3 regions of the Dactylosporangium salmoneum genome follow, and region 1 is predicted to be linked to each of the others. Evidence: riboswitches for the same ligand, from Rfam matches in the RefSeq annotation. Region 1 holds a riboswitch; each other region holds the start of a gene.
What was found. Region 1 has a riboswitch for cobalamin ahead of ABD352_RS49275 (ribonucleoside-diphosphate reductase subunit alpha). Riboswitches for the same ligand answer to the same signal wherever they lie in the genome.

Region 1 (7,368 bases):
GCCGTGGTGCCCGGCACGCTGCAGGTGTGGATCGCCCGCGGTGTGTCCCCGGAGGCGGCCGCGGACCTCGTGCGGCGCCTGGCCGCCGCCGGGGTGGAGGTCGTCGGCACCGAGACGGCGGACGCGCACGAGGCCCGGCTGGCCGAGCAGGGGCCCGCCTTCGCGGTGCGCTTCCGGCTGTTGTCCGCCCTCGCGGGTCTGCTGCTGGCCGCGGTGGCCGCCGCCGTCGCCGTCGGCGTGGAGCGCCGGGTGCGCGCGGCCGAGCTGCGGGCGATGCGGGCCCAGGGTGTACCGGCACGAGTCGGGCCGGCCGCCGCGGCCGGCGGGCAGGGTGCGCTGCTCGGGCTGGGCGCGCTGGCCGGGTTCCTCGTCGCGGCGGGCATCGCGGGGCTCTCGGGCGCACCGGTGGCCGCGTTCACCGACGACTGGCAGCTGACCGAGCCGCCGCCCGCGCTGCAGCCGGGTGCCCTCGCCGTGGTCGCCCTGCTGGCCCTGGTGGTCCTGGCGGCCGCCTCCGCCGGGGCGTTGCGCGGCACCGGAAAAGAGCCCACACGATGACGGCCTCGCATGCGTTGCGGGGCGGGCGCGGAAGGCGGTACCGATAAATGGTCGGGCTTGTCTTGGCGATGCTGCGGACCCGGCGCGGGCAGGCGGCGGCGCTGCTGCTGCTCACCATGCTGGCCGTCGGCGCGACCGTGGCGGTGCCCGCCTACCTCGGCGCCGTCGATATCGCCACCGCGCGGGGCGAGGTCGCCGCGGCCGGCCCCGCCGAGCGCTCGATCACCGTCAGCGCCCTGGTCTTCACGGACGGCGGCACCGTCGACCCGGACTTCGACTCCGTCGCCGGGGCGCTGCTGGACCAGCCCGGGTTCGCGCACGTGTACTCCGCCGAGTTCGCCGTCACCGGCCTGCAGGCCGGTGCGGACGGCACCCGGACCGTGTACCGCCAGGACGCCTGCGCCCACCTGCGCATCGTCACCGGGCGCTGCCTCATGGGCTCCGGCGACATCGTCATCGGCGAGCAGACCGCGGCCCACAACGATCTCGCGCCCGGCGACCGGATCACCCTCACCTACGCCCGGGTGATCCCGAACCCGCTGACCGGCATCGCGGTGTTCCAGCCGGACGGGCCGCCGGCCGAGCTGACGGTGGTGGGCACGTACCGGCCCGCCGACCCGCACGAGCAGTACTGGGGCGGCCACCGGTACTTCGCCACCAGCGCCCTGGGCCAGAGCGCCGAGCCGGTGTTCCTCGGCACCGCCACCGCCGAGCGGCTGCGGCCGCGCGAGCTCACCGTCGGCCTGGACGCGACCGCCGGCCCGGGCGCCTTCGACCGGCTGCCCGAGCTGCGCACCCAGGTCGACGCCCTGCGCCAGCGGGCCAAGCAGGTCAGCGGCGGCTACCAGGTCGACACCGCGCTGCCCGCCCTGATCGACCGGGTCGAGGCGAGCCGGGGGCTGGCCCGCCGCAGCGTGCCCGCGGGCGCCGTGCCGCTGTTGCTGCTGGCCTATCTCGCGCTGTACCTCGCCGTCGACTACGGCGCCGAGGGCCGCCGCACCGAGCTCGCCGTCGTGGCGCTGCGCGGCGCGCCCTGGTGGCCCCGCACCGTGCTGGCCACCGGCGAGACCATCGCCGCGATCGTGGCCGGCGCCGTCGCCGGGTGCGTCGCCGGGCGGGCCGCGGTCGGCGCGCTCGTCGCCTGGCGCCTGCCCGGCGCGAGCATCCCCGATCTCTCCCGCGGCGACCTCGCGCTCGCCGCCGCCACCGCCGCCGGCGCGGTCCTCGTCGCCGTGTTCGCCCAGCACCGCCGCCTCGCCCGGCCGATCACCGAGCTGCTGCAGCGGGTGCGCGCCCGGGCCGGCCTCGGCTGGCGCACCGCCGTCGTGCTGGCCGTGCTCGCCGCCGCGGCCGTCATGCAGCTGTTCAGCAGCGGCGGGCGCCTGGACGGCATCGGCCTGCTCGCACCCGCCCTGTGCATGCTGGCCCTGGCGCTGACGGGTGCCCGGCTGCTCACCCCGGCCGCGCGGGCGGTCGGCCGCTCGGCCCTGCGCCGCGGTCGGCTCGGGCTGGCCCTCGCCGCGCTGCTGCCCGGCCGGCGCCCGGCCGGGCAGCGGATGCTCCTGCTGCTCATCGTCACCGTCGCGGTGCTGGGCTACGCGGTCAGCGCCACCGACGTGGCCGCCCAGGACCGCGACCTGGCCGCCCGGATCGGCACTGGCGGCAGCCGGGTCCTCACCGTCGGCCCGGTCACCCGCCAGCAGCTGCTGCGCGCCGTGCGGGCGGCCGACCCGCAGGGCCGATGGGCGATGGCGGTCGCGCAGCTGCCGAAGGGCGCCCCGGACGAGCCGGCCAAGCTCGCCGTCGACGCCGCCCGGCTGCCGGCCGTGGTGCCGTGGCTGTCGCAGTACGGCGCCGTCGACCCTGCCCGCATCCCCGACCTGCTGCACCCGCCGGCACGCCAGCCGGTCGTCACCGACGACAAGGTGGCCCGCTTCGACGTGGAGGTCGTCAGCGCCGGCAATGAGCCGGTGCGCCTCAAGGCGGTGCTGGAGTCGATGACCGGGCGCGGGTCCGCCGTGCTGGACCTCGGGGCCGTGAGCAAGGGGCGGTACACCCTCAAGAAGAGCGACGACGTGTGCATCGGCGGCTGCCGCCTGGCCGCCCTCAAGCTGAGCTCCGACCGCATCGGCGGGGCGTCGGTCGACGTGGCCGTGACCCTGCTGGGCCTGTCCGCGCCGGGTGCCGACCTGGCCGACCCGGCCCACTGGCGGGCGACCGGCGGCACCCTGTCGGCCACCGGGGCGGGCCTGCGCTTCGCGGTGCGCGGCGCGCTGACCGACGGCGCCTGGTTCCAGCCCGCCGACGCGCCCTATCCGCTGCCGGTTCTGGCCACCGTACCGCTGGAAGGCCGCCGCCTCGCCGGGCTGGACGGACTGCCGACCGAGGTCCGCCCGGCCGGCCGCGCCGACGCCCTGCCCCGGGTCGGCACCGCGGGCGCGCTGGTCGACCTGGAGTACGCCGACCGCGTCTCCGTGGACGGCGGTGGCGCCATCGCGCCCGAGGTCTGGCTGTCCGCGGCCGCCCCGCCCGACGCGCTGACCCTCCTCGGCACGCAGGGCCTCATCGTGACCGACGACCGCGACGCAGCCTCGGTCCGGGCCCGCCTGGACCGCGACGGCCCGGCCCTGGCCCTGTGGTTCCACCTCGTCACCGGCGCGCTCGCGATCCTGCTGGCCGCCGGCGGCATCACCCTCATCGCCGCCGTGGACCGCGGCGCCCGGGCCGCCGACCAGGCCGCCCTGCGCCTGCAGGGCCTGAGCCGCCGCGCCGCCCGGCGGGCCACGCTGTGGACCTATCCGGCGCTGGTGCTCGCCGCGGGCCTGCTCGGCCTGGGCGTCGCGCTCGCCGTGTGGCGGCTGACCGGCTGGACGCTGCCGGTGTTCGGCTCGGACGCCCAGCTGCCGGCGCTGCCGCTGCCGCACTGGCCGGGCCTGGTCGCCCTGCCGCTGGCCTGGCTGGGCTGCGTGACCCTGCTGGCCTTCGTGGCCGCCCGGGCCGGCCGCCCGCCGGTCACCGCCGCGGGAGGAGCGGGGGCGTGAAGGTGCGTTGAGCCTGATGCGGCGTGAGGTCTGGCGGCGACGCACGGTGATGCGACGTACGCGACACGCCGACACACCATCTGGTGTTTCGCTTTCTCGATGTCTCCCATATATGGTGTTGCCCGCAGCTGGTTCGCTCGTCCCGCCGGGACGGGCGTCGCAAGAGGGAACCCGGTGGAAATCCGGGACTGCCCCGCAGCGGTGAGTGGGAACGAAAGCCGTCAACGAAGCACTGGACCACACGGGTCCGGGAAGCGGCGGCCGGTAGGCGACCTCGGTCATGCCCACGAGTCCGAAGACCTGCCAGCGCGCCGCGGGCCGTCCAGGCCTCGCGGCGGTCGGAGGCCGCGCGGGACGGCTGACGCCAACGCCAGTCGACGGCGCCTGCCGTCGCCCGGTGGCGTCTCTGCTCGCGCGCCCAACGTAGGTCGACGGGTGACGAGGGGGACACATGACAGTCACGCAGGACAAGGCCGTGCCCGGTCAGGGGGCGCCGGAGCAGCGACGGCACGCGATGCAGGTCCGCAAGCGCAACGGCGACCTGGAGCCGGTCGACGTCAACAAGATCGTCAAGGCGGTCGAGCGGTGGGTCGGCGACCTCGACGAGGTCGACCCGCTGCGTGTGGCGACGAAGACGATCAGCGGGCTGTACGACGGGGCGACGACCGCCGAGCTGGACAAGCTGTCCATCCAGACCGCCGCGGAGCTGATCGGTGAGGAGCCGCAGTACTCGAGGCTGGCCGCCCGGCTGCTCGCCGCATACGTCGACAAGGAGGTCCGCGGGCAGGGCGTCGCGAGCTTCAGCCAGTCGATCCGCTACGGCCACCAGCTGGGGCTGATCGGCGACGAGACGGCCACCTTCGTCGCCGCGAACGCGCGGAAGCTCGACGACGCCGTGGACCTCGACGGGGATCTGCGGTTCGAGTACTTCGGCCTGCGCACGGTCGCCGACCGGTACCTGCTGCGCCACCCCGACACCCGCCTCGTCGTGGAGACCGCGCAGTACTGGCTGCTGCGCGTCGCCTGCGGGCTGTCGCAGACGCCGACCGAGGCCATCGGCTTCTACCGGCTCATGTCCTCCCTGGCGTACCTGCCGAGCTCGCCGACGCTGTTCAACTCCGGCACCCGGCACACCCAGATGTCCTCCTGCTTCCTCGTGGACTCCCCGCGCGACGAGCTCGACTCCATCTACGAGCGCTACCACCAGGTCGCGAAGCTGTCGAAGTTCTCCGGCGGCATCGGCATCTCCTGGTCCCGCGTGCGCGGGCGGGGCGCGCTGATCCGCGGTACCAACGGAAAATCCAACGGCATCGTGCCCTTCCTCAAGACGCTGGACGCCGGCGTCGCCGCGGTGAACCAGGGCGGCCGGCGCAAGGGCGCGGCCTGCGTCTACCTCGAGCCGTGGCACCCCGACATCGAGGAGTTCCTCGAGCTGCGCGACAACACCGGCGAGGACTCCCGGCGCACGCACAACCTCAACCTGGCCAACTGGATCCCGGACGAGTTCATGCGCCGCGTCGAGGCCGACGCCGACTGGTCACTCATCGACCCGTCCGACGCCCCGGAGCTGCCCGACCTGTTCGGCGCCGAGTTCGACGAGGCCTACCGGGCCGCGGAGAAGCATGCCGTGCGGACCGTCAAGGCCCGCGAGCTGTACGGCAAGATGATGCGCACCCTGGCCCAGACCGGCAACGGCTGGATGACCTTCAAGGACCGCTCCAACGCGCTGTCCAACCAGACCGGGGCGCCGGGCAACACGATCCACCTGTCGAACCTGTGCACCGAGATCCTCGAGGTGAACAGCGACGAGGAGACCGCGGTGTGCAACCTCGGCTCGATCAACCTCGGCGCGCACGTCACCGCCGAGGGCGTCGACTGGGAGCGGCTGCGCGAGACGGTGCGCACCGCCGTCGTCTTCCTCGACCGGGTCATCGACATCAACTACTACCCCTCGGCGCAGGCGGCCGCGTCCAACCCGCGCTGGCGGCCGGTCGGCCTCGGGCTCATGGGCCTGCAGGACGCGTTCTTCACGCTGCGGCTGCCGTTCGACTCGGCCGGGGCGCGCGAGCTGTCCACCCGCGTGCAGGAGGAGGTCCTGCTCACCGCCCTGGAGACCTCGGCCGGCCTCGCCGAGCGGTTCGGCCCGCATCCGGCGTTCGCCGAAACCCGCGCCGCCGGCGGCGTGCTGCACCCCGACCTGTGGGGCGCCGAACCGGCCGCGGATGAGCGGTGGACGGCCCTGCGGGCCCGCGTCGCCGAGCACGGGCTGCGCAACTCGCTGCTCGTCGCGATCGCCCCGACCGCCACGATCGCCTCGATCGCCGGGTGCTACGAGTGCATCGAGCCGCAGGTGTCCAACCTGTTCAAGCGCGAGACGATGTCGGGGGAGTTCCTGCAGATCAACACCTATCTCGTGCGGGAGCTCAAGGCCCGCGGGCTGTGGACCGCGGCGATCCGCGAGCAGGTCAAGCGGGCCGAGGGCTCCGTGCAGGGCATCGCCGAGCTGCCGGTGGACGTCCGGGAGCTGTACCGCACGGCGTGGGAGCTGCCGCAGCGGGCGCTCATCGACCTCGCCGCCGCCCGCGCGCCGTACATCGACCAGTCGCAGTCGCTCAACCTGTTCATGAGCGCCCCGACGATCGGCAAGCTGTCCTCGATGTACCTGCACGCCTGGAAGTCCGGCCTGAAGACCACGTACTACCTGCGCTCCCGCCCGGCCACCCGGATTCAGCAGGCCACCGTGTCCGTCACCCCGGCCGTCTCGCTCATCGCCCCGACCGAAGCCGTCGCCTGCTCCCTGGAAAACCCCGAATCGTGTGAGGCCTGCCAGTGACCACCATCCCCGAACCCCGCACCGCCGACGTGCGGCCCCTGCTGCTCGACCCGGGCATGGACCTGACGCTGCGGCCGATGCGGTACCCGCAGTTCTTCGACCGGTTCAAGGACGCCATCAAGAACACCTGGACCGTCGAGGAGGTCGATCTGCACTCCGACCTCGCCGACCTGCCGAAGCTGTCGCCGGCCGAGCGGCACCTCGTGTCCCGGCTGGTCGCGTTCTTCGCCACCGGCGACACGATCGTCGCCAACAACCTGGTGCTGAACCTGTACCAGCACGTGAACTCCCCGGAGGGCCGGCTCTACCTGTCGCGGCAGCTGTTCGAGGAGGCGGTGCACGTCCAGTTCTACCTCAACCTCCTCGACACCTACGTGCCCGACGAGCGGGAGCGGTTCGAGGCGTTCGCCGCGGTCGAGAACATTCCGTCGATCCGGCGCAAGGCCGAGTTCTGCTTCAAGTGGATCAACTCGATCTTCGAGCTGCGTGAGCTCAAGACCCGCGACGACCGCCGCGCCTTCCTGCTCAACCTGATCTGCTTCGCCGCCTGCATCGAGGGCCTGTTCTTCTACGGCGCCTTCGCCTACGTGTACTACCTACGCTCCCGCGGACTGCTGCACGGCCTCGCCTCGGGCACCAACTGGGTGTTCCGCGACGAGTCGATGCACATGGCGTTCGCCTTCGACGTCGTGGACACCGTGCGGGCCGAGGAGCCGGACCTGTTCGACGCCGAGATGGAGCGCCAGGTCCAGCAGATGCTGGCCGAGGCCGTCGACTGTGAGGTCCAGTTCGCCGCCGACCTGCTCGAGCAGGGCGTCTCCGGGATGTCGCTGACGGACATGCGCGAGTACCTGCAGCACGTCGCCGACCGGCGGCTGGCCGTGCTGGGCATCGCGCCGATGTACGGCAGCCGCAATCCGTTCGCGTTCATGGAGC
Region 2 (11,718 bases), on a different contig from region 1:
TTTCGGGCATGATCTACATCGCCGGGGTGCTGGTGGCCTCGATGATGTGGGGCATGTGGCTCGGACTGGCCACCGCGGTCGCGAGCACGTTGGCGTTCGACTTCTTCCACGTCCAACCCGTCGGGCAGTTCGGCGCCTCGAACGTGCGGGAAGTCGTCGAGTTGGCGATCCTGCTCCTCGTCGCGGTGCCGATGAGCGCGGTGGCAGACCTCTCGCGGCTGCGCGCCGCCCAGGCCGCGGAGTCCGATCTCACCGCCGAGATGGCCCGGCTGCTGCTGCACGCGGACGACCTCACCGCGGTGTTGCCCGCTGTCGCACAGTCCATCGCGCGGTCTCTCGAACTGCCGGAGGCGGCGATCCACCTCGCGGCCGTCCCCGGTGATGACCGGCGATCGGCGCTCCCCCTGCGCGCCAGCACCGTCCAGCTCGGGACCCTGGTCGTGCCGGCCGACGTACCCGAACGGACAATGCAGCGGCTGCGGGAGCGTGTCGTGCCGTCATTGGCGTCGCTGCTGCAAGCCGGCCGGGAACGTGCGGCCGTGCTCGAATCGCTGGAAGCGAGCCGGGAGCAGCTGCGCCGGCTCGCCGCCGAACAAGCCGCGCTGGGGCGGGTGGCAAAGCTCGTGGCCCACGGCAGTCCTCCGCCCGACGTCTTCGACGCGATCACCACCGAGCTGCACGACCTGCTGGACGAGTACAGCACGTGGCTGTGTCGCTATGAGCCCGACGGCAAGGCCAGCGTTGTCTCGAGCAGCCCCATCGGCCTGAGCGCAAACCAGATGCGCTGGCCGATCGAGGGTGAGAACGTCCTGATCAAGGTGCGAGACACGGGCCGCGCCGCCAGAGTGGACACGTTCGAAGATGCGCCCGGTCCCGTCGCGGCGTTCGCCAGGAAGGTCGGCATCCGCGCCGTGGTCGGGGTGCCGATCGTGGTCGACGGGCGGCTGTGGGGCGTCGCGGGCGTTGCCTGGCCCCGGCCCGAGCCGCTGCCGGCCGATACCGAGGCACGCGTCGCGGATTTCACCGACCTCGCCGCCACCGCCATCGCCAATGCCGACAGCAAGGCCGAGCTCGCCGCGTCCCGGGCCCGGCTGGTCGCCGCGGCGGACCAGGCCCGCCAGCGCATCGAGCGCGACCTGCACGACGGCGCGATGCAGCACTTCCTCGCCGTCGCGATGCAGCTCGGCGCCGCGCAGGCCGCCCTGCCGCCGGAACAGCAGCAGGCCAGGGCGGAACTGTCGCGCGCCCTGTTCGGCCTGAACAGTGCCATGGACAACCTGCGCGAGCTCTCACGCGGCATCCATCCGACGTTGCTCGCTTCAGGCGGCCTGCCGTCCGCGCTCAAGGCACTTGCCCGCAGATCCCTGGTACCGGTCGACCTCGACCTCCACACCGGCCGGCGCATGCCCCCGGTGGTCGAGATGGCCGCGTACTACATCGTTTCCGAAGCACTCACCAACGCGGCCAAACACGCCCACGCCACCGTCGTGCACGTGCAGGCGACGACCCGGGACGACATCCTGCACCTGTCGATCCACGACGACGGCATCGGAGGCGCCGACCCGCACCGCGGAACCGGCCTCACCGGGATCCAGGACCGCGTCGAGGCACTCGGCGGACACCTCACCGTCACCAGCCCCGTCGGCGGCGGCACCCTGCTGCTGGCCACCATCCCGGCCGCCACCGTCCCCTGCGCTCCTGCGTAGCGGCGGTCAGGGTCGGACCGCCGCAGGTCAGCCGCGCCTTACCGGGAGGAGTGCCTGTCGGCGGGCGCCGAGCGGGTCGCGTGCAACGACGCCAGCAGCCGCAACCGGTCCGCGTCGGGGGTGTCCGGCTCGGCGGTGAAGACCAGCAGGACCGCGCCGGGACTGCCGGGCAGCGGATAGCTGTCCCGGGCCAGGGTGATGTCCCCGACCCCGGGCACCCGGAAGGTCTTGGTGTCGCTGACCGACTCGCGGATGTCGTGCCGGGCCCACAGCCGCCGGAACTCGGCGCTGCGGATGCTCAGCTCGCCGACGATCGCGATGGCGCGCGGATGGGTGGGGTCGGTGGCGACGGCGGCGCGCATCATGCCGATGCAGTCCAGCGCCTGCCGCTCCCAGTCCGGGCAGCTGCGCTCGCCGGTCAGCGCGTCGTCGAACATCAGCTGGAGCATGTTGAGCCGGCCGGGCGGATAGGCGTCCGGATCGCCGAGCAGCGCCTCCGCCATGGGGTTCCAGGCGAGCACGTCGAGGTGCCGGCCGAGCACGATCGCCGGGGTGTCCAGCACCCGCAGCAGCCGCCGGGTGCTGTCGGGCACCTTCTCGGGGCCGTGGTCCACCCGGGCGGGCATCGGCCGCCGGGCGGCGTGGGCCAGGGTGAACAGGTGCCGGCGTTCCTCGTCGTCCAGGCCGAGCGCCGCGGCGAGCGCGTCCAGGACGTCGTCGGACGGGCGTACCTCCCGGCCCTGCTCCATGCGCTGGTAGTAGTCGGTGCTCAGCCCGGCCAGCAGGGCCAGCTCCTCGCGCCGCAGCCCGGTGACCTTGCGCCGCCCGCCCGGCTCCAGGCCGACGTCACGGGGGCTCAGCCGGCTGCGCCGGGCACGCAGGAAGTCGCCGAGCTCACGGGCGTACGGATGGGTCATGCCGCAAGTGTGCCGCCGCGCCGGGCACCCAAGGTAGGTCCCGCAGACCTAGGCAACCGAGTACGACCGAACCCGCTCCCGCTGCTCCTAGCGTCGCCGGCATACCGCACCGATACTCCCAGGAGCAGCAGATGACCGGATGGACCGCCGACCGCATGCCCGCCCAGCACGGCCGGGTCGCCGTCGTGACCGGAGCGAACTCGGGCCTCGGACTGGTCACCGCGACCGAGCTGGCCCGCCGCGGCGCCCACGTCGTGCTCGCCGTGCGCAACACCGCGGCCGGCGAGGAGGCGGCCCGCCGGATCGGCGGCGACGCCGAGGTACGCGAGCTGGACCTGGCCTCGCTCGAGTCGGTGCGCACCTTCGCCGCGAAGCTGGCCGCCGACCACCCGGCGATCGACCTGCTGGTCAACAACGCCGGCGTGGTGCTGCTCGGTCCGCGCCGGACCACCGCCGACGGCTTCGAGCTGCAGCTCGGCACCAACATGCTGGGCCACTTCGCGCTGACCGGCCTGCTGCTGGGCAGGCTGGCCGCGGCGAGCGCACCCCGGGTGGTCAGTCTCAGCTCGATCACCCACAAGAACGCGCACCTCGACTTCGACGACCTGATGTTCGAGCGTGACTACCAGGCCTCCGCCGCCTACGGCCGGTCCAAGCTCGCCACCACGATCTTCGGCATCGAGCTGGACCGCCGCCTGCGCGCCGCCGGATCGCCGATCGTCAGCGTGCTCGCCCACCCCGGTCTCACCCGCACCAACCTGACGCCGCGCGCCTGGGAACACCGCGGCCGGCTCGGGCGGCTGTTCGCCTGGGCCGGCCTGCTGGCCACCCAGCCGGTGGAGCGGGGCGCCCTGCCGCAGCTGCGCGCCGCGACCGATCCCGATGTGCACGGCGCCCAGTTCTTCGGGCCGGCTCGGCTCTGGGAGACGCGTGGCCGGGTCGCCGAGGCCCGGCTCGGCCGGGAGGCGGCCGACCCGGCCGCCGGCAAGCGGCTCTGGGCGGCGGCCGAGGCGCTGACCGGCATCAGCTACCTCTGAACCCGGCGCCCATCGGCCGAGAAACTGTCAGCGGCCGTACGCCTCCAGCAGGCGCAGCCACACCTCGCTGACGGTCGGGAACGCGGGAACGGCGTGCCACAACCGATCCAGCGGCACCTCGCCGACGACCGCGATCGTCGCCGCGTGCAGCAGTTCCGCGACGTCCGGGCCGGCGAGCGTGACACCGGCGATCACCTGCCGGTCCTCGTCGACGACCATCCGGGCGTGTCCCTGGTATCCCTCGGCGTGCAGGGCGGAACCCGCGACGGCGGCCAGGTCGTAGTCGACGACCCGGATCCGCAGCCCGGCGGCCTCGGCGGCGGCCGCGGTCAGCCCCACCGACGCGATCTCCGGGTCGGTGAAGACGACCTGCGGCACGGCGCGCTCGTCGGCGGTGGCGACGTGCCGGCCCCACCGGCCGTCCTCGACCGCCTCGCCCCTGGCCCGCGCCACGATGACGTCGCCCACCGCGCGAGCCTGGTACTTGCCCTGGTGGGTCAGCAGGGAGCGCCGGTTGACGTCACCGGCGGCGTACAGCCATCCGCCGCCGGCCAGCGCCCCGTCGTCGAGGACCCGCAACGTGTCGTCGACCGTGAGCCAGGCACCGGGCTTCAGGCCGATCGTGTCGAGGCCGATGTCCTGGGTGTTCGGCGTGCGGCCGGTCGCGACCAGGAGCTCGTCGGCTTCGACCCGCTCGCCGTCGGTGAGCGTGATGTGCACCGTGCCCTCGCCGTCCCGGTGCACCGACGCGGCCTCGGCGCCGAGGCGTACCTGCACGCCGGCCTCCCGCAACGACTGCACGACCCGCTCGCCGGCGAACGGCTCCGCCTGGTGCAGTACACCGTCACGAGCCAGCACCGTCACCACGGAGCCGAGACCCGCGAACGCGGTCGCCATCTCCGACGCCACCACGCCACCGCCGATGACGGCGAGCCGGCCCGGAACCTCGGCCGCGGCGGCCGCCTCCCGGCTGGTCCACGGTGCCGCCTCGCGGATACCGGTGACGTCCGGGATCAGTGCGCTGCTTCCGGTCGCGACGACGACCGCATGCCGGGCGGTGAGCGAGACGACCGGGCCGTCCTCGCCGGTCCACACCTCGACGACCCGGTCGGAGCCGATCCGTCCCTGGCCGCGGTACAGCGCGATCCCGGCCGAGTCGAGCCAGGACACCTGCCCGCTGTCCGACCAGTTCGAGGCGAAGGCGTCGCGGCGGCGCAGCACGGCGGCCGCGTCCAGGTCGCCCGTGATCGCCTCACGCGCGCCGGGCAGCCGGCGTGCCGCCCGCAGCGCGGTCGCGCTGCGCAGCAACGCCTTGGTCGGCATGCAGGCCCAGTACGAGCACTCACCGCCGACCAGTTCCCGCTCGACGACGGCGGCGGTCAGGCCGCCCCGCACGACCCGATCGGCGACGTTCTCCCCGACCGGCCCCGCGCCGATGACGACGACGTCATACGTGGCGTTGCCCATGTCAGTTCACCTTCGCGGCGCGGCCGAGGCGGATTGCCGAGATGAGGAAGAAGATGGCGCCGGGGATGGCGTAGCCGATCGCGTTGGTCAGCACCGGGTTGTCCGCGGAGGCGCCGGCGATGAACGACCCGCCGGCCAGCACGGAGATGCCACCGCTGATGATCATCGGCCACTGACCACCCATCCCGCGGCGGGAGACCGCCACGAGGAGCTGCACCAGCCCGGCCACGACCGCCCAGGCACCCCACACGCGCAGGACCGCCGGTATGCCGGACGCGCCGGCGACGGCCAGGCCGGCCGCGGCGAGCAGGCTGACCGCGACGTTCACGTACAGCAGGGCAGGCGATCCGGTGACGCGCGACGCGCGGGCGTCGACGATGGCGGCGGCCACGTCGAACAGCGGGTAGAGCACGAGCAGCGTCATGGCGAGCGGGCCGAGATGCCTGGCGGTCGTGAACATCACGAAGGCCCAGACGATGGCGAACGCGAAGCGGACGAAGTACAGCCGCCGCAGGGCGGACGCCGTCGTCGAGATGCCGGGTGCGGTAACGGTGGTCATGGTGATCCTTTCGGTGGCTGCACGGGCGCCGCGGCACGTAACACCACCCTGAAGAACGAACGTTCTGTCCCTCTCACCATGACGACTTCACGCAGGCCTGTCAAGACCGAACGTTCTATCACTACGATGGGCGCATGGCGCGCAGCGAAACCGGCACCCGGCCGTCCGAGGCTCGAGAACGGCTCCTCGTCACGGCGAGCAGGATCTTCTACGGGGAGGGAATCCACTCGGTCGGCGTCGATCGGATCATCGCCGAGGCGAAGGTGACCCGGGCCACGTTCTATCGCCACTTCCCCGGCAAGGAGGACCTCGTCCTCGCGTATCTGCAGGCGGCCGATCAGGCCATCCGCGGCCAGGTGGACGCGGCCGCCGCCGGCGGCCTACCGGCGCCCGACGCCCTCCGGGCCGTTGCCGCGTCGATCGCCCAGGGCATCCAGTCCGCCGGCTTTCGCGGCTGCGCCTTCCTGAACGCCGTGGCCGAGTACCCCGATCCGGACCACCCCGTGCACCAGGCCGTCCTCGCGCATCGGCGGTGGTTCCTCGACACGGTCAGCACCTTGATGGCGGGCATCCAGCAAGCCGAGGCCGAGCCCGCCGCGCAGCACTTCGTCATGCTCCGCGACGGCGCCATGGCGGCCGGCTGCCTCTTCGACCGGGCGCTGATCTGCGAGACCTTCCTGCGCGGCGTCGACGGCCTCATCCGGACGCACGCCGCACGCCGGCCATAGCCCAGACGCCGCGCCGCCGCGACCCTCGTTGCAGGCCCGGTCGCAGAGAGCGCTCTCCCCCTTGACCCTGGCGGCTTCCATAGCCAGACTGCCATGGCCGGGAGAGCGCTCTCCAGCAGTTCCCGAGGAGTAGTCGTGACGCTGTCCGCCAGCCGTGTCGCGACCGCCGGGGCCGGCCTGCTCGTCGTGCTCGCCACATACGTCGCGCTCACCGTGCCACCCGCCGAAGCCGCCAGCGACACCATCCTGTCCCAGAACAAGCCGGCCACCGCGTCGTCGGCCGAGAGCACGGGGCTGCCGGCCAAGAACGCCGTCGACGGCAACACCGGGACGCGCTGGGCCAGCGCGTGGACCGCGACGGCGTGGTTCCCGAGATCGCCGCCCACGGCACCTCGTACCTCATCGTCTCCGACGGCAAGCACCCGAATGACGCCGCGATCTACCTGGACGCGGTGACGCTGTACGGCATCCTCTTCCGCGTGTCGCCGCGCGGCGCCCCGGCCCTGTACGCGGCCGCGGCGACGGCCACCGAGCTGCAGAACACGGCGGCCGCGGCGATCGGTTACTGAGCCACAGAACACCGCGGCCGCGACGCTCGGTTACTGACCGTGACATCGGGCCGCAGATCCGGATGTCCGCATTGCCGATTGAGCGAGGCCCGGTTCCCGGCCGGGCCTTCGCCCCGCGTCCTGTCACAGCGCAATCGGCCGGTAGCTCAGCGCCACGTCAATGACAGCCTCGGGTGCGGGCCCGGTTTCCCGGCCGACCCTCCCCCCGCGTCCCGTCACAGCGCAATCGGCCGGTAGCTCAGCGCCACGTCGATGACGGCCTCGGCTCCGGGCCCGGTTTTCCGGCCGGGCCTCGCCCCGCGCCCCGTCACAGCGCAATCGGGCGGTAGCTCAGCGCCGCATCGACGACGGCCTCGGGTGACGCGTCGGCCAGCTCCGCCGGCGGATGAAAGATCAGGTCGGTGACCCGAGGGTGCGGGACGTTGGTGATCAGCAGGAGCACGTAGTAGTCCACGTCGTCGCCGGCCGCCTGTATCCGGCCGACAATCTCGATCAGCTCGTCGCGGGTGACGTCGGCGACCTTCGGAAATGCCGGCCGGGCGGCCTCAAGCGCGAAGTCCTCGACGTCGCGCGACGTCCAGTACGTGCGGAAGTCGTCGGTGGCGTAGCCATGGCCGGTTCCGGCGTTGAACGCGGCGATCGCGGCGTCCGCCGGCTCGCCGCGTTCCAGCAGCTCTTCGATGGTTTCGATGGCGGCACACAGCTCGGCCACGCGCTCGGGTGCGACCGGCGGCGGGCAGAGTTCGGGACGCAGCTCCATCCGGGCATTGTTCCCGGCGGGGCGCTGCGCTCCAACGCCGCCGCGGCGTCAGCGGGCCAGGCGCAGGCGCCACCGCAGCGTCAGCGGGCCAAGCGCAGGCGCCACCGCAGCGTCAGCGGGCCAGACGCAGGCGCCACCGCAGCGTCAGCGGGCCAAGCGCAGGCGCCACCGCAGCGCCAGCGGGCCAAGCGCAGGCGCCACCGCAGCGCCAGCGGGCCAAGCGCAGGCGCCACCGCAGCGCCAGCGGGCCAAGCGCAGGCGCCACCGCAGCGCCAGCGGGCCAAGCGCAGGCGCCACCGCAGCGTCAGTGCGTCAGGCGCAGGCGCCGCCGCGGGATCCGGTGGCCGGCGACGAGGGCCGATTTGACGGCCAGGCCGGCGATGAACGCGCTGATCGCCAGGATGACGATCCAGGACCAGATCCGGTACCCGGGCGCGCGTGCGTAGTCGATCCAGTGCAGCGTGAAGGTGGCGACGGCGGCGTACGGGAAGGCGAACGCCCAGAATCCGAGCGAGAAGGACAGCTTGCGGTACAACCCGAGGAGCCGTAGCTGGACGATGACCGCGAGTAGCGTGTACCCGCCCAGCGCGTAGGCGACGGCGTCGACCGTGCCGTGCGTGACGGCCAGGTAGGCCAGGCCGGCGAGGGCGGGCGGTGCCACCTCGATCGCCAGGGTCGGGCGCATCGGCGCGGGCAGCAGCCCCCGCAGGTACAGCCGGGACACGATGATCGCCTCGAGGACCAGCCACGACACCAGGCCGAGGCCGAAGAACGTCTGGGCCAGGCCGGACCAGCCGGCCAGGGCGGCGCCGATCGCCGCGATGAGGCCGCCCGCGACGGCGGGCAGCACGTACCCGGGGTGCAGGTGCTCCGGCTGGATGCCCTCGATGATCCACTGGCCGGTCATCCAGCCGGCCAGGGCGATCGTGATGACGGTGAACACCCCCAGCAGCCAGCGGCCGGCGGCCGGGCTGTCCGGCAGCAGGCCGATCGCGAGGAGCATGCCGACGATCGGGATCAGCGACACGAACGGCCCCATCACCGGGTGAGCCAGTTCGCCGCGCCAGCCCCCGGGCCGGCGCGGCACCTGCGCGACGTAGCCGGCCAGCAGCGCCAGCCAGACCAGGGCCGTGATGACGAACAGGATGTCGGACACGAGCGCCGGGGCCAGCCCCACCTGCGCGGCGTACCGCCAGCCGACCGCGAGGCCGGCCAGACCGTACGCGATGCCGAAGAGGTTCGGGGTGATACCGGCGTGCGAGCCGGTCGTCGGCGTGCTCATGCGGTCCCCCACGAAAGGTTCGACAGTCGGGCTGGGCGTGTCTACCCGAAATCGTCCCGGTATCCCGCGCCTATCCGCGCCGCTCGGCCCGGCCGGCCCGCGTGTCGCGATCGCCACAAGCCGGCGGGTGGGATTGACGGCGGCGCATCGCATCGACAGACTGACGGTCACAACAACATAGCCGTGCGTTGATGGGGGAAGTCCGGTCGAAATCCGGCGCTGGCCCGCAACGGTAGGCGACGAGCACCTTGACGCTCGTCGTGAGCCCGAGTACCCGTCCGCGTGCGTGGTTCCTGCACCTCCCTACCCGTCGTGGCCCACGGGTCGGAGCCACCGGGCGTGCTCCCGGTTTCTCTCGACTGCCAGGGCCGGAGAGGCCCGCCCACATGGCTGTCCACCGGCACCGCGTACGAACCCTGCTCGCCGGGGCGCTCGCCGCCCTCGCGCTGACCACCCTCGCCGCCACCCCGGCGGCCGCCAGCACGCCGACGCTCGACCGGCCCGCCGCCGCCTCCGGATGGCTGGCCCGGCAGATGGTCGACGGGGAGCGGTTCGAGGTCGTCTTCGACGGCGTCGCCTACCCCGACCAGGGCCTCACCATCGACGCGATCCTCGCGTTCGCGGCGACCAAGGTCGCCGGCGCCAGCGCGGCCAGGGCGACCGCGTGGCTGGCCCGGCCGGAGGTCCTTACCGGGTACATCGGCGACGGCACCGAGGCCTACGCGGGCGCCACCGCCAAACTGGCCCTCGCCGTGCAGATCCGCGGCGGCAACCCGGCCGCGTTCGGCGGCGTCGACCTCGTCGCCCGGCTGCGCGGGCTGCAGGCGCCGTCGGGCCGGTTCTCCGACCGGTCCGCGTTCGGCGACTACAGCAACCAGTTCACCCAGGCATTCGCGCTGCTCGCCCTGAGCCGCACCCCGGCCGGAGCGCCCGCCACGGGCGCGGCCTACCTGGCCGGCACCCGCTGCCCGGACGGCGGCTACCCGCTCTACTTCGACCAGCCCACCTGCGCCAGTGACGTCGACGCCACCGCCCTCGCGGTGCAGGCGCTCCTCGCCGCACACCGCCCGGCCGACGCCGCCCCGGCGATCGCGTGGCTGGTGTCGGTGCAGGCGGGCGACGGGTCGTTCACCGACGGCGCCGGCACCGTGAACGCCAACAGCACCGGCCTGGCCGCACAGGCCCTCGCCGTCGCCGGGCGCCCCCTCGCCTGGCTCAAGGCCCGCGGCTTCCTGCTCACCCTGCAGGTGCGCTGCACGGACCCGGCCCCGAACCGCGGCGCGATCGCCTACACCCCGGCCGGTTTCGACCCCGCCACGGCCGTGCGGGCCACCGCCCAGGCGGTGCCCGGCCTCACCGGCGCCGGCCTCGCCACGCTGACCGCGGCCGGGTCCAGGCCCGCCGCGCCGGTGCTCGCCTGCCCGTGACCGCCACCGTCCACACTGGAGGAACGATGACGTCCGCCCTGCGACGCACGCTGTCCACCGCCCTCGCTTCGCTCGCCGCCGTCGGCGCGCTCGTGCTCGCCGAGCCGGCTCCCCTCGCGGCGCACGCCGCCGCCTGCTCCCCCGGGACGGGCGTGACGGTCGTGGTCGACTTCGGTTCCCTCGGCGGCGGCGTGGTCACCGGCTGCTACGCCGGCGACCCGGCCACCGGCCTCGCGGCCCTGACCGGGTCCGGGTTCACCGTCGCCGGCACCCAGCGGTGGGGCCTGGCGTTCGTGTGCCGGATCAACGGCATGCCCACCGCGGCGACCGAGCCGTGCGTCAACACCCCGCCGGCCACGGCGTACTGGTCGTACTGGCACGCCACCCCCGGCGGCGCATGGACCTACAGCTCGAGCGGCGCGTCGTCGTACAACCCGGCCATCGGCACCGTCGAGGGCTGGCGCTTCGGCTCCGGCCAGCAGCCCTCCATCACCGCTCCCTGACGCCCCCGGCCCGGTGTGGTGCCACGTCCGCGGCGCCGCACCGGGCCCCATCGGAAGGCCCCTCATGCGTCCCCGCACGTACCGCGCCACCGCCGCCGCGCTCGCCGCCACCGTCGTGACCGGCGTCGCCGCCGTGACCGCCGTGGCCGCTCCGAGCCCCGCCCACCTGGCCGCGGGCCAAAACGCCGCGACGTGGCTCACCACCCAGCTCGAGGACGGGGTGCTGACCAACTTCGGCATGCCCGACATCGGCCTGACCATCGACGCGCTGCTCGCCCTGAAGGCGACCGGCGTCGCCCCGGCCACCGCGGACACGGTCGCCGACCGGGTCGCCGCGAACGCGGCCGCGTTCAGCTACTACGAGATCGACTACGACTCCGACGGCGACCTCGACCGGATCGTCGACGCCGGCTCCACCGCGAAGCTGCTCGTCGCCGCCACCGCCGCCGGCCGCGACCCGAAACACTTCGGCGGCCTCGACCTCGACGCCATGACCCGCGACCTCGTCGCCACCAGCGGCCCGCACCGCGGCCGGGTCCGTGACACCACGCCCGAGGTCTACGGCGGCGACGCCTCCAACACGTTCGACCAGTCCCTCGCGGTCCTCGGCCTGTCCCGCAGCGGCGGCGCGCCGGACGACGTGGTCGGCTACCTGATCCGCCAGCAGTGCCCGGCCGGCGGGTTCCGGCTCAACCCCGACCCGGCCGGCGCCGGCTGCTCCAGCGACGACGTTCCCGACGTCGACTCGACCGCGATGGCCGTG
Region 3 (11,718 bases), on a different contig from region 1:
CCGCTCCGCCGCCTCCAGGAGGCGCTCGGCGATGCCGTGCAGCGCCCACGGGTTGGACTCGGTCAGGAACTTGTGGTTGTCGGGGTCGAAGACGTAGGACTCGGCGAGCTTCTCGTACATCCAGTCGGCGACCACGCCCGCGGTGGCGTCGAAGCCGAACAGGTAGTCGACGGTCGCGGCGAGCTCGAAGGCGCCCTTGTAGCCGTGCCGGCGCATGGCGGCCAGCCACCTCGGGTTGACCACCCGGGCCCGGAAGACGCGCGCGGTCTCCTCGCTCAGGGTGCGGGTCCGCACCGCGTCGGGGTTGGTGCTGTCGCCGACGTAGGCGGCGGGCGCCCGGCCGGTGAGGGCGCGGACGGTGGCGACCATGCCGCCGTGGTACTGGAAGTAGTCGTCCGAGTCGGCGATGTCGTGCTCGCGGGTGTCGGTGTTCTTGACCGCGACGGAGATCCTGCGGTACGCGCCCTCCATGTCGGTGCGGGCCTCGATCCCGTCGACGCCGCGGCCGTACGCGTAGCCGCCCCACACGGCGTAGACCTCGGCGAGGTCCCGGTCGTCGCGCCAGTTCCGGCTGTCGATGAGCGGGAGGATGCCCGCGCCGTACGCGCCGGGCTTGGAGCCGAACACGCGCAGGGTGGCGCGGCGGTCGTCGCCGTGGGCGGCCAGGTCGGCCCGCACGTGGGCGCGCACGAAGTTGTCCTCGTCGGGCTCCTCGGCGTCGGCGGCCAGCCGCACGGCGTCGTCGAGCAGGGCGACCACGTGCGGGAAGGCGTCGCGGAAGAAGCCGCTGATGCGCATGGTCACGTCGATGCGCGGGCGGCCCAGCTCGGGCAGGCCGACGAGCTCCAGGCGGCTGACCCGGCGGGAGGCGTCGTCCCAGACCGGGCGGACGCCGAGCAGGGCGAGGGCCTCGGCGATGTCGTCGCCGGCGGTACGCATGGCGCTGGTGCCCCACATGGACAGCCCGACGGAGCGGGGCCAGTCGCCGTGGTCGGCCCGGTACCGCGCCAGGAGCGAGTCGGCCATCGCCTGGCCGGTCTCCCACGCGAGGCGGCTCGGGACCGCCTTCGGGTCGACCGAGTAGAAGTTGCGGCCGGTCGGCAGGACGTTGATGAGCCCGCGCAGGGGCGAGCCGCTGGGGCCGGCCGGGACGTAGCCGCCGTCGAGCGCGTGCAGGACCATCGTGAGCTCGTCGGTGGTCCTCGCCAGCCGGGGAATGATCTCGGCGGCGGCGAACCGCAGTACCCGTACAACTTCCGGATTTTCCGACAGATCCGAGATGTCCGACGCATCCCAGTCGCGGGCCTCCATGGCCTCGACCAGCGCCCGGGCGCGCGCCTCCGCGTCGTCCACGGAGAGCCGCGATCCGGACATCTCGTCCAGGCCCAGGGCCTCCCGCAGGCCCGGCAGCGCCGCGACCTGGCCGCCCCACATCTGCCGGGCGCGGAGCATGGCCAGGACGAGGTCGACGCGCGCGGGCCCGGTCGGGGCCTGGCCCAGGATGTGCAGCCCGTCGCGGATCTGCACGTCCTTGACCTCACACAGCCAGCCGTCGACGTGCAGCAGGAAGTCGTCGAACTCGGCGTCGTGCGGCCGGTCGGCCAGGCCCAGGTCGTGGTCGAGGCGGGCGGCCTGGATCAGGGTCCAGATCTGGGCCCGGATGGCCGGCAGCTTGGCCGGGTCGAGCGCGGCGATCGTGGCGTGCTCGTCGAGCAGCTGCTCCAGGCGGGCGATGTCGCCGTAGGTGTCGGCCCGGGCCATCGGCGGGACCAGGTGGTCGACGAGGGTGGCGTGGGCCCGGCGCTTGGCCTGGGTGCCCTCGCCGGGGTCGTTGACCAGGAACGGGTAGACCAGCGGCAGGTTGCCCAGGGCCGCGTCGGCGCCGCAGCCGGCCGACATGCCGACCGTCTTGCCCGGCAGCCACTCCAGGTTGCCGTGCTTGCCGACGTGGACGACCGCGTGGGCGCCGAACTCGTCGGCCAGCCAGCGGTACGCGGCCAGGTAGTGGTGGCTCGGCGGCAGGTCGGGGTCGTGGTAGATGGCGACCGGGTTCTCGCCGAAGCCGCGCGGCGGCTGGACCATGACCACGACGTTGCCGCGGCGCAGGGCGGCGAGCACGATGTCGCCGGTGGCCGGGTCGACGAAGAGCTCGCCCGGGGCCGGGCCCCAGTGCTGCTCCATGCCGGCCCGCAGGTCCTCGGGCAGGGTGGCGAACCAGGCGGCGTACCGCTCGGCCGAGATCCGGACCGGGTTGCCGCTCAGCTGCTCCTCGGTGAGCCAGTTGACGTCCTGGCCGCCGGCCGCGATGAGCTCGTGGATGAGCGCGTCGCCCTCGGCCGGGAAGCCCTCGCCGAGGTCGTACCCGCGTTCGGTCAACGCGGCGAGCAGCCGCACGACGCTGGCCGGGGTGTCCAGGCCGACGGCGTTGCCGATGCGGGAGTGCTTGGTCGGGTACGCGCTGAGCATGACCACGATCCGCTTGTCCGCGTTGGCCAGGCCGCGCAGCCGGGCGTGGGCGGCGGCGATCCCGGCCACCCGCCCCGCCCGCTCGGGGTCGGCGACGTAGACGGTGAGGCCGTCCTCGTCGATCTCCTTGAACGAGAACGGCACGGTGATGATCCGGCCGTCGAACTCCGGGATGGCGACCTGCGTGGCGGTGTCCAGCGGCGAGAGCCCGTCGTCGCTGCCGTCCCAGCCCTCGCGGCTGCTGGTCAGGCACAGGCCCTGCAGAATCGGCACGTCGAGGGCGGCCAGGGCGCCGACGTCCCAGGCCTCGTCCTCGCCGCCGGCCTGGGCGTCGGCCGGGCGGGTGCCGCCGGCCGCGAGCACGGTGACGACGAGCGCGTCGGCCCGGCGCAGCGTGTCGAGCAGCTCCGGCGGGGCGGTGCGCAGGGAGGCGGCGAAGACCGGCAGCGCGTTGGCGCCCTCGGCCTCGATCGCGTCGCACAGCCGCTCGACGAACGCGGTGTTGCCGGACACGTGGTGGGCCCGGTAGTAGATGACCGCCACCGTCGGGCCGCCGGTCGCGGCCGCCTCGCGCTCGAGCACGCCCCAGGCCGGCGTCTCCACCGGCGGGGCGAAGCCGTGGCCGGTCAGCAGCACGGTGTCGGACAGGAACCGGTGCAGCTCGGCGAGGTTGGCCGGGCCGCCGAAGGCGAGGTAGGCGTGGGCCTGGGCGGCGAGGCCGGCCGGCACCGTGGAGTGGCTCATCAGCTCGGCGTCGGGGGCCTGCTCGCCGCCGAGGATCACCACCGGGCGGCCGGTGGCCAGGAGCGCGTCGAGGCCGTCGGCCCAGTCGCGGTACGCCCCGAGGAAGCGCACGACGATCAGCTCGGCGCCCTCGGCCAGCCCCGGCAGGTCCTCCACGGCGGTGCGGGACGGGTTGGCCAGCCGGTATTCGGCGCCGCTCGCGCGGGCGCTGAGCAGGTCGGTGTCGGACGTCGACAGCAGCAGGATCACGCCGGGGTCCTCCCTCGGGGTCCGCGCCCCAAGTCGGTGGGTGGGTTCCGGCGGCGGAGGAGTTCCTGACTTCCGGATCGGCGCTGGAGGCTCGTTCCCGGTCACAGTGGCGGGACCGCCCCGGACTCGCACCGGGTTCCTCCACACGTCGCCGTTGCTGTGTACAGCGTCGCCAACTCTCCTTGACCGGCCGCCGCCGAGTCAAGCGCAGGTAGTATCCGCCCCGTGCAGCCTCCCAGCGAACGCGACGCCCCCGACCGGTGCCCCGGCGCCGTGCAGGTGCACGCCGCCGCGGACGGCGGCCTGGCCCGGGTCCGGCTGCCCGGCGGGCTGCTCACCGCGGATCAGCTGGGCGTGCTGCGGGCCGCCGCGGCCGAGCTGGGCGACCCGGTGCTGGAGCTCACCTCGCGGGCGAACGTGCAGGTCCGCGGCCTGCGCCCGGGCGCGGAGATCGAGCTGGGCGAGCGGCTGGCGGCGGCCGGGCTCCTGCCGTCGGCGACCCACGAGCGGGTGCGCAACATCATCGCCAGCCCGCTCGGCGATGTGCGAGGGCTCGTCCGCGAGTTCGACGCGTTGCTGTGCGCGACACCCGCGCTGGCCGACCTGCCAGGGCGGTTCCTGGCCACGATCGACGACGGGCGCGGGGACGTGACGCCGCTGCTCGGGGACGTGGGGCTGCACGGCGGCCGCCTGGTGCTCGCGGGTCTGCCGACCACCGCCACCGGGGGCGCGTCCTTGCTGGTGGCGGCCGCTCTGGCATTCCTGGCCGAGCGGGTCGCGCAGGAGTCGCAGGCGTGGCGGCTGGCCGAGCTGCGCGACGGTCCGGCGCGGGTGGCCCACCGGCTGCGCGCTTCCGTCGACCTGTGCGATCTGCCCGTGTTCGCCGGTCCGCCGCCAGGGGTTGTCGTGCCGCTCGGGCTCCTCACGCCCGCATTGCGGTTCGAGGATGCCGCGAAGGAGATCATTGTCACGCCTTGGCGGACCGTCGTGCTGCCGGGCGTACCGATGCCGGATTCTGATCCCTCTCCGTGGACCGGGGTGACGGCGTGCGCCGGGCGGCCGGGCTGCGCCAAGGCACTGGCCGATGTCCGCGCGGACGCCCGGCCGCGGGACCCCGGCGGACTTCCGGTCCACTGGGCCGGCTGCGAGCGGCGCTGCGGCGCGCCGAAGGGAAGGCACGTGGAGATGGTGGCGACGCCGCAGGGGTACCGGAGCGCGGTCGTATGACGGACTACATCCGCGACGGCGCGGAGATCTACCGCCGCTCGTTCGCCACGATCCGGGCCGAGGCCGACCTGTCCGCGCTGCCTGCCGACGTGGCCCAGGTGACCGTGCGCATGATCCACGCCTGCGGGATGGTGGACCTGCCGGCCGACGTCGGGCACTCCCCCGGCGTGGTCGCCGCCGCCCGGGCCGCGCTGCGGGCCGGTGCGCCGATCCTCTGCGACGCCGAGATGGTCGCCTCCGGGGTCACCCGCGCCCGGCTCCCCCGGGACAACGAGGTCATCTGCACGCTGCGGGATCCGGGTGTACCGCAGCTCGCCGCGCGCCTCGCCACCACCCGCAGCGCGGCGGCGCTCGAGCTGTGGCGGGGCCGCCTCGACGGCGCCGTCGTGGCCATCGGCAACGCCCCGACCGCGCTCTTCCGGCTGCTGGAGATGGTCGCCGAGGGCGCCGGCCGCCCGGCCGCGGTGCTCGGCATCCCGGTCGGCTTCATCGGCGCCGCCGAGTCGAAACTGGCCCTGGCCGGGTCGGACCTGGAGTACCTGGTCGTGCACGGCCGCCGGGGCGGCAGCGCGATGACGGCCGCCGCCGTCAACGCGATCGCGGACGAGAAGGAATGACCACAGTGGACAGCGGGAGCCTCTACGGCGTCGGGCTCGGCCCCGGCGACCCCGAGCTGGTGACGGTCAAGGCGGCCCGGATCGTCGCCGCCGCCCCGGTGGTGGCCTACCACAGCGCCCGCCACGGCCGCAGCATCGCCCGCACGATCGCCGCGCCGTACCTGCGCCCGGAGCAGATCGAGGAGGCCCTCGTCTACCCGGTGACCACCGAGGACACCCCGGACTACCGCGCGGTCATCGAGGAGCACTACGACGCCTGGGCCGCCCGCCTCGCCGCCCACCTGGACGCCGGCCGCGACGTCGTCGTGCTGTGCGAGGGCGACCCGCTGTTCTACGGCTCCTACATGCACATGCACAAGAGACTCTCGCAGCGGTACCGCACGTCCGTCGTCCCCGGCGTGACCTCCGTCTCCGGCGCCTCGGCCGTGCTGGGCCGCCCGCTGGTGGAGCGCGACGAGGTGCTCACCGTGCTGCCCGGCACCCTGCCCCCGGACGAGCTGGCCGCGCGGCTGGCCGCCACCGACTCGGCCGCGATCCTGAAGCTGGGCCGCACGTTCGGCAACGTCCGATCCGCGCTCGAGCAGGCCGGGCGGCTGCAGGACGCCTGGTACGTCGAGCGGGCCACCACCGGCGGGCAGCGCACCGCGCCACTGGCCGGCGTTGATCCGTCGACCGTGCCGTACTTCTCCCTCGCCCTGCTGCCGTCGAAGGTCCACGACGAGACCGCGGCCGCCCTCGCGGCGGCCCCGCCTTCGCCGGCCGCCGGGGAGGTCGTGGTCGTCGGCCTCGGACCGGCCGGGCGGGACTGGCTCACCCCGCAGGCCCAGGCCGCGCTCGCCGCCGCCGACGACCTGGTGGGGTACAAGCCGTACCTGGACCGGGTTCCGGTCAACCCCCGGCAGCGGCGGCACGCCTCGGACAACCGGGTCGAGGAGGAGCGGGCCGAGTTCGCGCTCTCCCTGGCCAAGAACGGGCGGCGGGTGGCCGTCGTGTCCTCCGGGGACCCCGGCGTCTTCGCCATGGCGGCGGCCGTGCTGGAGGTCGCCGCGGAGCCGCGCTGGAAGGACGTGCCCGTCCGCGTGCTGCCGGGGCTCACCGCGGCCCAGGCGGTGGCCAGCCGGGCCGGGGCGCCACTCGGGCACGACTTCTGCGTGCTGTCGCTGTCCGACCGGCTCAAGCCGTGGGACGTCATCGCTTCCCGGCTCTCGGCCGCGGCCGCGGCGGACCTGGTGATCGCGATCTACAACCCGGGCTCGCGCTCGCGCACCTGGCAGGTGGAGGCGGCCAAGGAGCTGCTGCTGCAGCACCGCGCCGCCGACACCCCGGTGGTGATCGGCCGCGACGTGGGCGGGCCGGAGGAGTCGGTGCGGGTGGTCGACCTCGCCGCCCTGGAACCGTCCGAAGTGGACATGCGCACGCTGCTCATCATCGGCTCCTCGCAGACCCGCCACGACGGCACGCGCGTCTGGACCCCGCGCCGCTACCCTGGCTGAGCGGTTTGTCCCACGGGACAACGCAGTGATCGCAGTTTATGTATGGTGTCACTCTCTTCGGGGAGAGGACACCTGCGTGAACCGCCGACACCGATTCTTCGTCACCGCCATCGGCATCGCCGCGCTGGTCGCGGCGCCCGCACTTCCGGCCGCCGCGGACGAGACGCCACCGCCCGCCGGCCAGGCGGGCGACGGGAGCGCCCTGCTGGTCCAGCCGGCGCTGGCGGCCCGCCAGGACCGGCTGATGCAACTGCGGACGTGGATCATCACCCAGCCGGGCATCGAGGACACCGGCTACATCGAGTCCGTCAACGACGCCGCCGACCTTTCGACCACCGTGCTGTGGTACGGCCCGGCGAGCGCCCTGCAGGACGGCATCCGCAAGGAGGCGAAGCGCCTCGGCGTGTCCGTGACGTTCAAGCAGCGCAAGTACAGCCGCGGTCAGCTGATCGCCGCGGCCACGGCGGCCTTCCACAGTTCGGGCAAGGGCGCGCTCGCGGGGTTCACGCTGCATTCCGTCGGCGCGATCGCGGCCGACTTCGACGGCATCGTGATCCGCGGCGACCAGGCCGGCGCGCCGGCGGCCGGTCGGGCCGCGCTCGACGCGTCCACCGCCGGGGCGATATCGGCGCAGCTCGGCGTCGACGTGTCCATCACCAGCGACAGCGGGCCGCTCGTGGCGGCGACCGCCACCCGGGACAGCGACTCGCCGGCGTTCAACGCGGGCGGCCTGATGTCGTCGCCGAGCACCACCAGCTTCTGCACGAGCGGCTTCGGCATCATCCTCAACGGCGTCGCGCGCACGACGACGGCCCGGCACTGCTGGCAGCACGACTACAAGACCGTGTACAGCGGCTACACCTACGGCGACGGGCTGGTCAACTCGCCGGAGGGCGCGGCCCGGGTGATGACCGCCGGCGGGTTCTACTGGATGTTCGACGGCGCCTGGAACAACACGGCAGGCTACAAGAAGACCGTGATCGGCTACGGCGACGTCGGCCTCAACGACCTGGTGTGCACCAGCGGCGCCAACTCCGGCGTCCGCTGCAACATCAAGGTCACGAACATGTGGGTGCTGCACAACGACGGCATGGGCGCCGACTTCTGGACCATCGAGGGCCACCAGCAGAACGACACCATCGCCGCCACCCAGGGGGACAGCGGTGGGCCCGTCTTCACCACCGTCGGCGACACGCAGGTGCGGGCGACCGGCATGATCCAGGCCGTGCAGAAGACCTGGACCAACTGCGTCGGCGTCCGCCTGGGGACCGCGGACATCTACTGCAGCTCCTGGGTGTACTTCTCCTCCATGCGCACGATCAACAACTCGCTCGGCGCCACGCTGCGCACGGGCTGACGGCGTAGGGTACTCCTCGGGCGGCGCGGCGCCCGGGTTCCCCGGCGGCACGGCGCCGATGAGAAGAGGACCTGATGGAGGGACACCAGCGCGGACGGCGCCGGCTGGCCGTCGCGGCCGCCCCGGTCGTGGCCGTCCTGCTGGCCGCGGCCGGCTGGTTCGTCACCCGCCCCGAGCCTGACGGCCCCGCGCCGCTGGCCGACGCGGAGGCGTGCGCCAACATGCCGCTGGCCGAGCGGCTGCCGCAGGTGCTGGGCCTCGGGGCGTCGATCGTCGTGGCCCGCGGCGAGCTGACCGGCCGGACCGCCCGCGACGGCCCGCTGCACCACGAGATGACCCTGAACGCCGTGCGCACCCTCGGCGGGCCGGACATCCCGGACGGCACCGCCGTGTGGGTCGAGACGCCGCGGCTGCCGCCACTGCCCGACAAGTTCGCGGAGGGCAACCCCGGCCCGCTCTGGGGGCCGGACGGCGCGCTGTTCGGGCTCGTGTTCCCGCAGGCGGCCAGGAACTCACCCCTCGGCGTGACGGTGATCCAGGCCCCGGTCGTCGACGGCCAGGTCGTCTTCGGCATCTCCGGCGGCTGCTGGGATACCGACGGCGCCGGCGGCACGCCGTTCCACGGACCGCTGACGGAGATCCCCGGCAGCGGCACCTACGCCCGGGCCGCCGAGGCCGGCTTCACCGCCGTGCCGCTGAGCACCGTGGAGCGCCTCATCCCGCGGCGCTGACGGGCGCCCGACCCCGGCTCAGGCGACCGACTCGGCGATCAGGTCGTCCTCCGTGGCGCCCCGGCGCCAGTAGCCGGTGAACATCACGCGCGGCTTCGGGAAGCCGCGGTCCTGGACCAGGTGGCGGCGCAGGGCGCGGATCTCGCCCGACTCGCCGGCGATCCAGGCGTACGGCGTGCCGGGCGGAAGGGCGGCGCCGCGGATCGGGGTCAGCAGGTCGCCGTCGCACCGCACCGCGTCGGCAAGGGCCGGGCAGCGGTCCGGTTCGGCGGCGAGGTAGCAGTACACCGGAAGGGCATCGCCGACCCAGGCGCGGATCGCGGCCAGGGCGGGCAGCGCCGTCTCGTCGCCGGCCAGCAGGACCCACTCGGTGTCCTGCGGCGGGCGGAAGTCCACCCCGCCGTTGTCGGCCACCGTCGGGCCCAGGGCGACCAGGCGGTCGCCGGCGCGGACGCGGCCGGCCCACTGGATGGCCGGGCCGCCGCCCGGGTGCAGGGCGAACTCGACGTCGAACTCGCCCGGGCGCTGGTCGCTCACCGTGTAGGTGCGCATGACGCCGCGGGTCGACGGGTCCATGGCGCGCCACTGCGCGAACCAGTCCTCGCCCCGGGGCACCAGCGGCTCGGGCTGGCCGGGGCGGGGGAAGAACAGCTTGAAGCGCTGGTCGCGGCCGCCGCTGACGAACGTGGACAGCGCCGGGCCGGCGAACGTGACGCGGACCGCGGTGGGGGTCAGCGCCTCGTGCCGTACCACGTGGACATCGAAGAAGTCGAAGGTCACGACGCGACCTTGCGGGCGCTCTGCAGGGCCTTGGCCAGGGTCTCCAAGGGGGCGGCGCAGCCGGCGTAGCTGAACCGCGGCTCGCTCAGCCACGGCACGATCTGGCCGGCCTTGGCCGCGGGCAGGGCGGCCCACGTCGGCTTGGCGGTCAGGTCCTTGGGCTGCAGCGCCGAGGTACGGCTGTCCAGCAGGATCACGTCGGCCTTGTACTTGTCGGCGTTCTCCCAGCTCAGGTTCTCGAAGTAGCCGCCGGTGACCTGGCCGGGGACGATGACGTCGACGCCCAGCTCCTGGTAGTAGCTCAGGTCGGCGTACACCTTCGGATCCGAGACGTAGAGCAGGTCGGCGCTGGCCGAGGCGGCGAGCACCTTGAGGCCGCCGTTGGCCTTGACGGCGGCCCGCACCGCCTCGCTCGCGGCCTCGAAGCGGGCCTTGGCGTCGGCGACCGGCTTCGCGCTGACGTCGGCGCCGAGCGAGACGGCCAGCGCGCCGTACCGCTCGATGACCTTCAGCAGCGTGGTCCGCGCGACGGTGAGCCCGACGCTCGGGGCCAGGGTGGCGATCTTGTCCTTGCTGTCGTCCGGGACGTACCACAGCGCGTTCGGCTCGTACATGTTGGTGACGAGCAGGTCGGGGCGCAGGGTGGCGTACTTCTCGAGGTTGAACTCGCCCCAGGCGTTGCCGAGCGACTCCAGCCGCGCCGGGTCGAGGTCGCCGGCGAGCGGGTCCTTGCCGCCGTCGGCGCCCTTGAGCGGACCGAAGGTGCCGACGAGCTGCCGGTCGACGCCGAAGTCGTGCAGGGCGGCCGCGGAGCCGACGTAGGCGACGATCCGCTGCGGACGGGCCGGGAGGCTCACGTCGGTGCCCCGGTCGTCGGTGAAGGCCCACGGGCCGCCGCCGTCGCCCTCCCCGGGGCCGGCCTTCGCCTCGCCGCACGCCGCGAGCGCGCCGAGGCCGAGGACGCCGGCCAGCAGGCCGCGCCGGGAAACATTCCAGGACATGGTGGGTTGCCTTTCTCTCGGTCGATGCATAGGTTAGCCTCACCTAAGTTGACCTTGTCAAGGTGGTGTCTTTGTTGCCATTCGTCCGGCTCGCCGGCGCGATCGGCGTGCTCGTCGCCGTCGCGATCGCGAGCCTCGCCATCGGCGCCCGGGCCCTCGGGCCGGCCGAGGTCTGGCACGGGCTCACCGACGCGGGCGCCGCCGGGGCGACCGTCGTGCGCCAGCTGCGGCTGCCCCGCACCGTGCTCGGGCTGCTCATCGGCGTCGCCCTGGGCCTGGCCGGCGCGCTGATGCAGGCGCTGACCCGCAACCCGCTCGCCGACCCGGGACTGCTCGGCGTCAACGCGGGGGCCTCGGCCGCCGTGGTCACCGCGATCGCCTTCCTCGGCGTGACGGACCTCGCCGGCTACGTCTGGTTCGCCTTCGGCGGTGCGGCCCTGGTCTCCGTCGTGGTCTGGGCCGTGGCCGGGGGGCGCGGCGCATCCCCCGGCGGGCTCGCCCTCAGCGGTACCGCGGTCAGCGCGGCCCTGTACGCGTACGTCTCCGCCGTACAACTGCTGGACACCGCGTCCCTGGACCGGATGCGGTTCTGGGTGGCCGGCTCCCTGGCCGCCGCCCGCCCCGGCACCGCCGCGCTCATCGCCCCGTTCGTCGCCGCCGGCGTGCTCGTCACCGCGCTGCTGGCCCGGCCCCTCAACGCCCTGGCCCTCGGCGACGACGCCGCCCGCTCGCTCGGCGCGCACCCGGGCCGCATCCGCGCGGCCGCCGCCGTGGCCATCGTGCTGCTGTGCGGGGCGGCCACCGCGGCCTGCGGCCCGATCGTCTTCCTCGGGCTCATGGTCCCGCACCTCGTGCGGCCGTTCACGGGACCCGATGTGCGGTGGATGCTGGTGTACAGCGCGGTGCTCGCCCCCGCCCTGCTGCTCGCCTCCGACGTGCTGGGCCGGGTCGTGGCCCGCCCCGGCGAGCTGCAGGTCGGCGTGGTCACCGCGGTCCTCGGCGGCTGCTGGTTCCTCGCCATCGTGCGCCGGCGGCGGATGTGAAGGGCCGGCC

Region 2: linked by a shared signal. The riboswitch ahead of ABD352_RS00100 (peptidase) and the one ahead of ABD352_RS49275 (ribonucleoside-diphosphate reductase subunit alpha) in region 1 are both predicted to bind cobalamin.
Region 3: linked by a shared signal. The riboswitch ahead of cobN (cobaltochelatase subunit CobN) and the one ahead of ABD352_RS49275 (ribonucleoside-diphosphate reductase subunit alpha) in region 1 are both predicted to bind cobalamin.

What each region holds. Positions count from the first base shown of each region.
Region 1 covers NZ_BAAARV010000103.1:749-8,116, forward strand. The annotation lists partial or broken gene ABD352_RS49265 (FtsX-like permease family protein) at 1-558, shown strand, start outside; gene ABD352_RS49270 (hypothetical protein) at 606-3,599, shown strand; cobalamin riboswitch at 3,712-3,921, shown strand; gene ABD352_RS49275 (ribonucleoside-diphosphate reductase subunit alpha) at 4,051-6,432, shown strand; gene ABD352_RS49280 (ribonucleotide-diphosphate reductase subunit beta) at 6,489-7,368, shown strand, end outside.
Region 2 covers NZ_BAAARV010000001.1:20,429-32,146, reverse strand. The annotation lists gene ABD352_RS00145 (sensor histidine kinase) at 1-1,706, shown strand, start outside; gene ABD352_RS00140 (helix-turn-helix transcriptional regulator) at 1,745-2,623, opposite strand; gene ABD352_RS00135 (oxidoreductase) at 2,755-3,660, shown strand; gene ABD352_RS00130 (dihydrolipoyl dehydrogenase family protein) at 3,688-5,127, opposite strand; gene ABD352_RS00125 (hypothetical protein) at 5,129-5,686, opposite strand; gene ABD352_RS00120 (TetR/AcrR family transcriptional regulator) at 5,821-6,414, shown strand; gene ABD352_RS00115 (hypothetical protein) at 6,777-6,983, shown strand; gene ABD352_RS00110 (hypothetical protein) at 7,291-7,743, opposite strand; gene ABD352_RS00105 (SLAC1 family transporter) at 8,048-9,025, opposite strand; cobalamin riboswitch at 9,173-9,321, shown strand; gene ABD352_RS00100 (peptidase) at 9,412-10,452, shown strand; gene ABD352_RS00095 (hypothetical protein) at 10,479-10,955, shown strand; gene ABD352_RS00090 (cell wall anchor protein) at 11,020-11,718, shown strand, end outside.
Region 3 covers NZ_BAAARV010000085.1:65,834-77,551, forward strand. The annotation lists gene cobN (cobaltochelatase subunit CobN) at 1-3,459, opposite strand, end outside; cobalamin riboswitch at 3,501-3,642, opposite strand; gene ABD352_RS43255 (precorrin-3B synthase) at 3,685-4,686, shown strand; gene ABD352_RS43260 (precorrin-8X methylmutase) at 4,683-5,303, shown strand; gene ABD352_RS43265 (precorrin-2 C(20)-methyltransferase) at 5,300-6,796, shown strand; gene ABD352_RS43270 (chymotrypsin family serine protease) at 6,873-8,153, shown strand; gene ABD352_RS43275 (hypothetical protein) at 8,228-8,884, shown strand; gene ABD352_RS43280 (siderophore-interacting protein) at 8,903-9,664, opposite strand; gene ABD352_RS43285 (ABC transporter substrate-binding protein) at 9,661-10,665, opposite strand; gene ABD352_RS43290 (FecCD family ABC transporter permease) at 10,731-11,708, shown strand; gene ABD352_RS43295 (FecCD family ABC transporter permease) at 11,705-11,718, shown strand, end outside.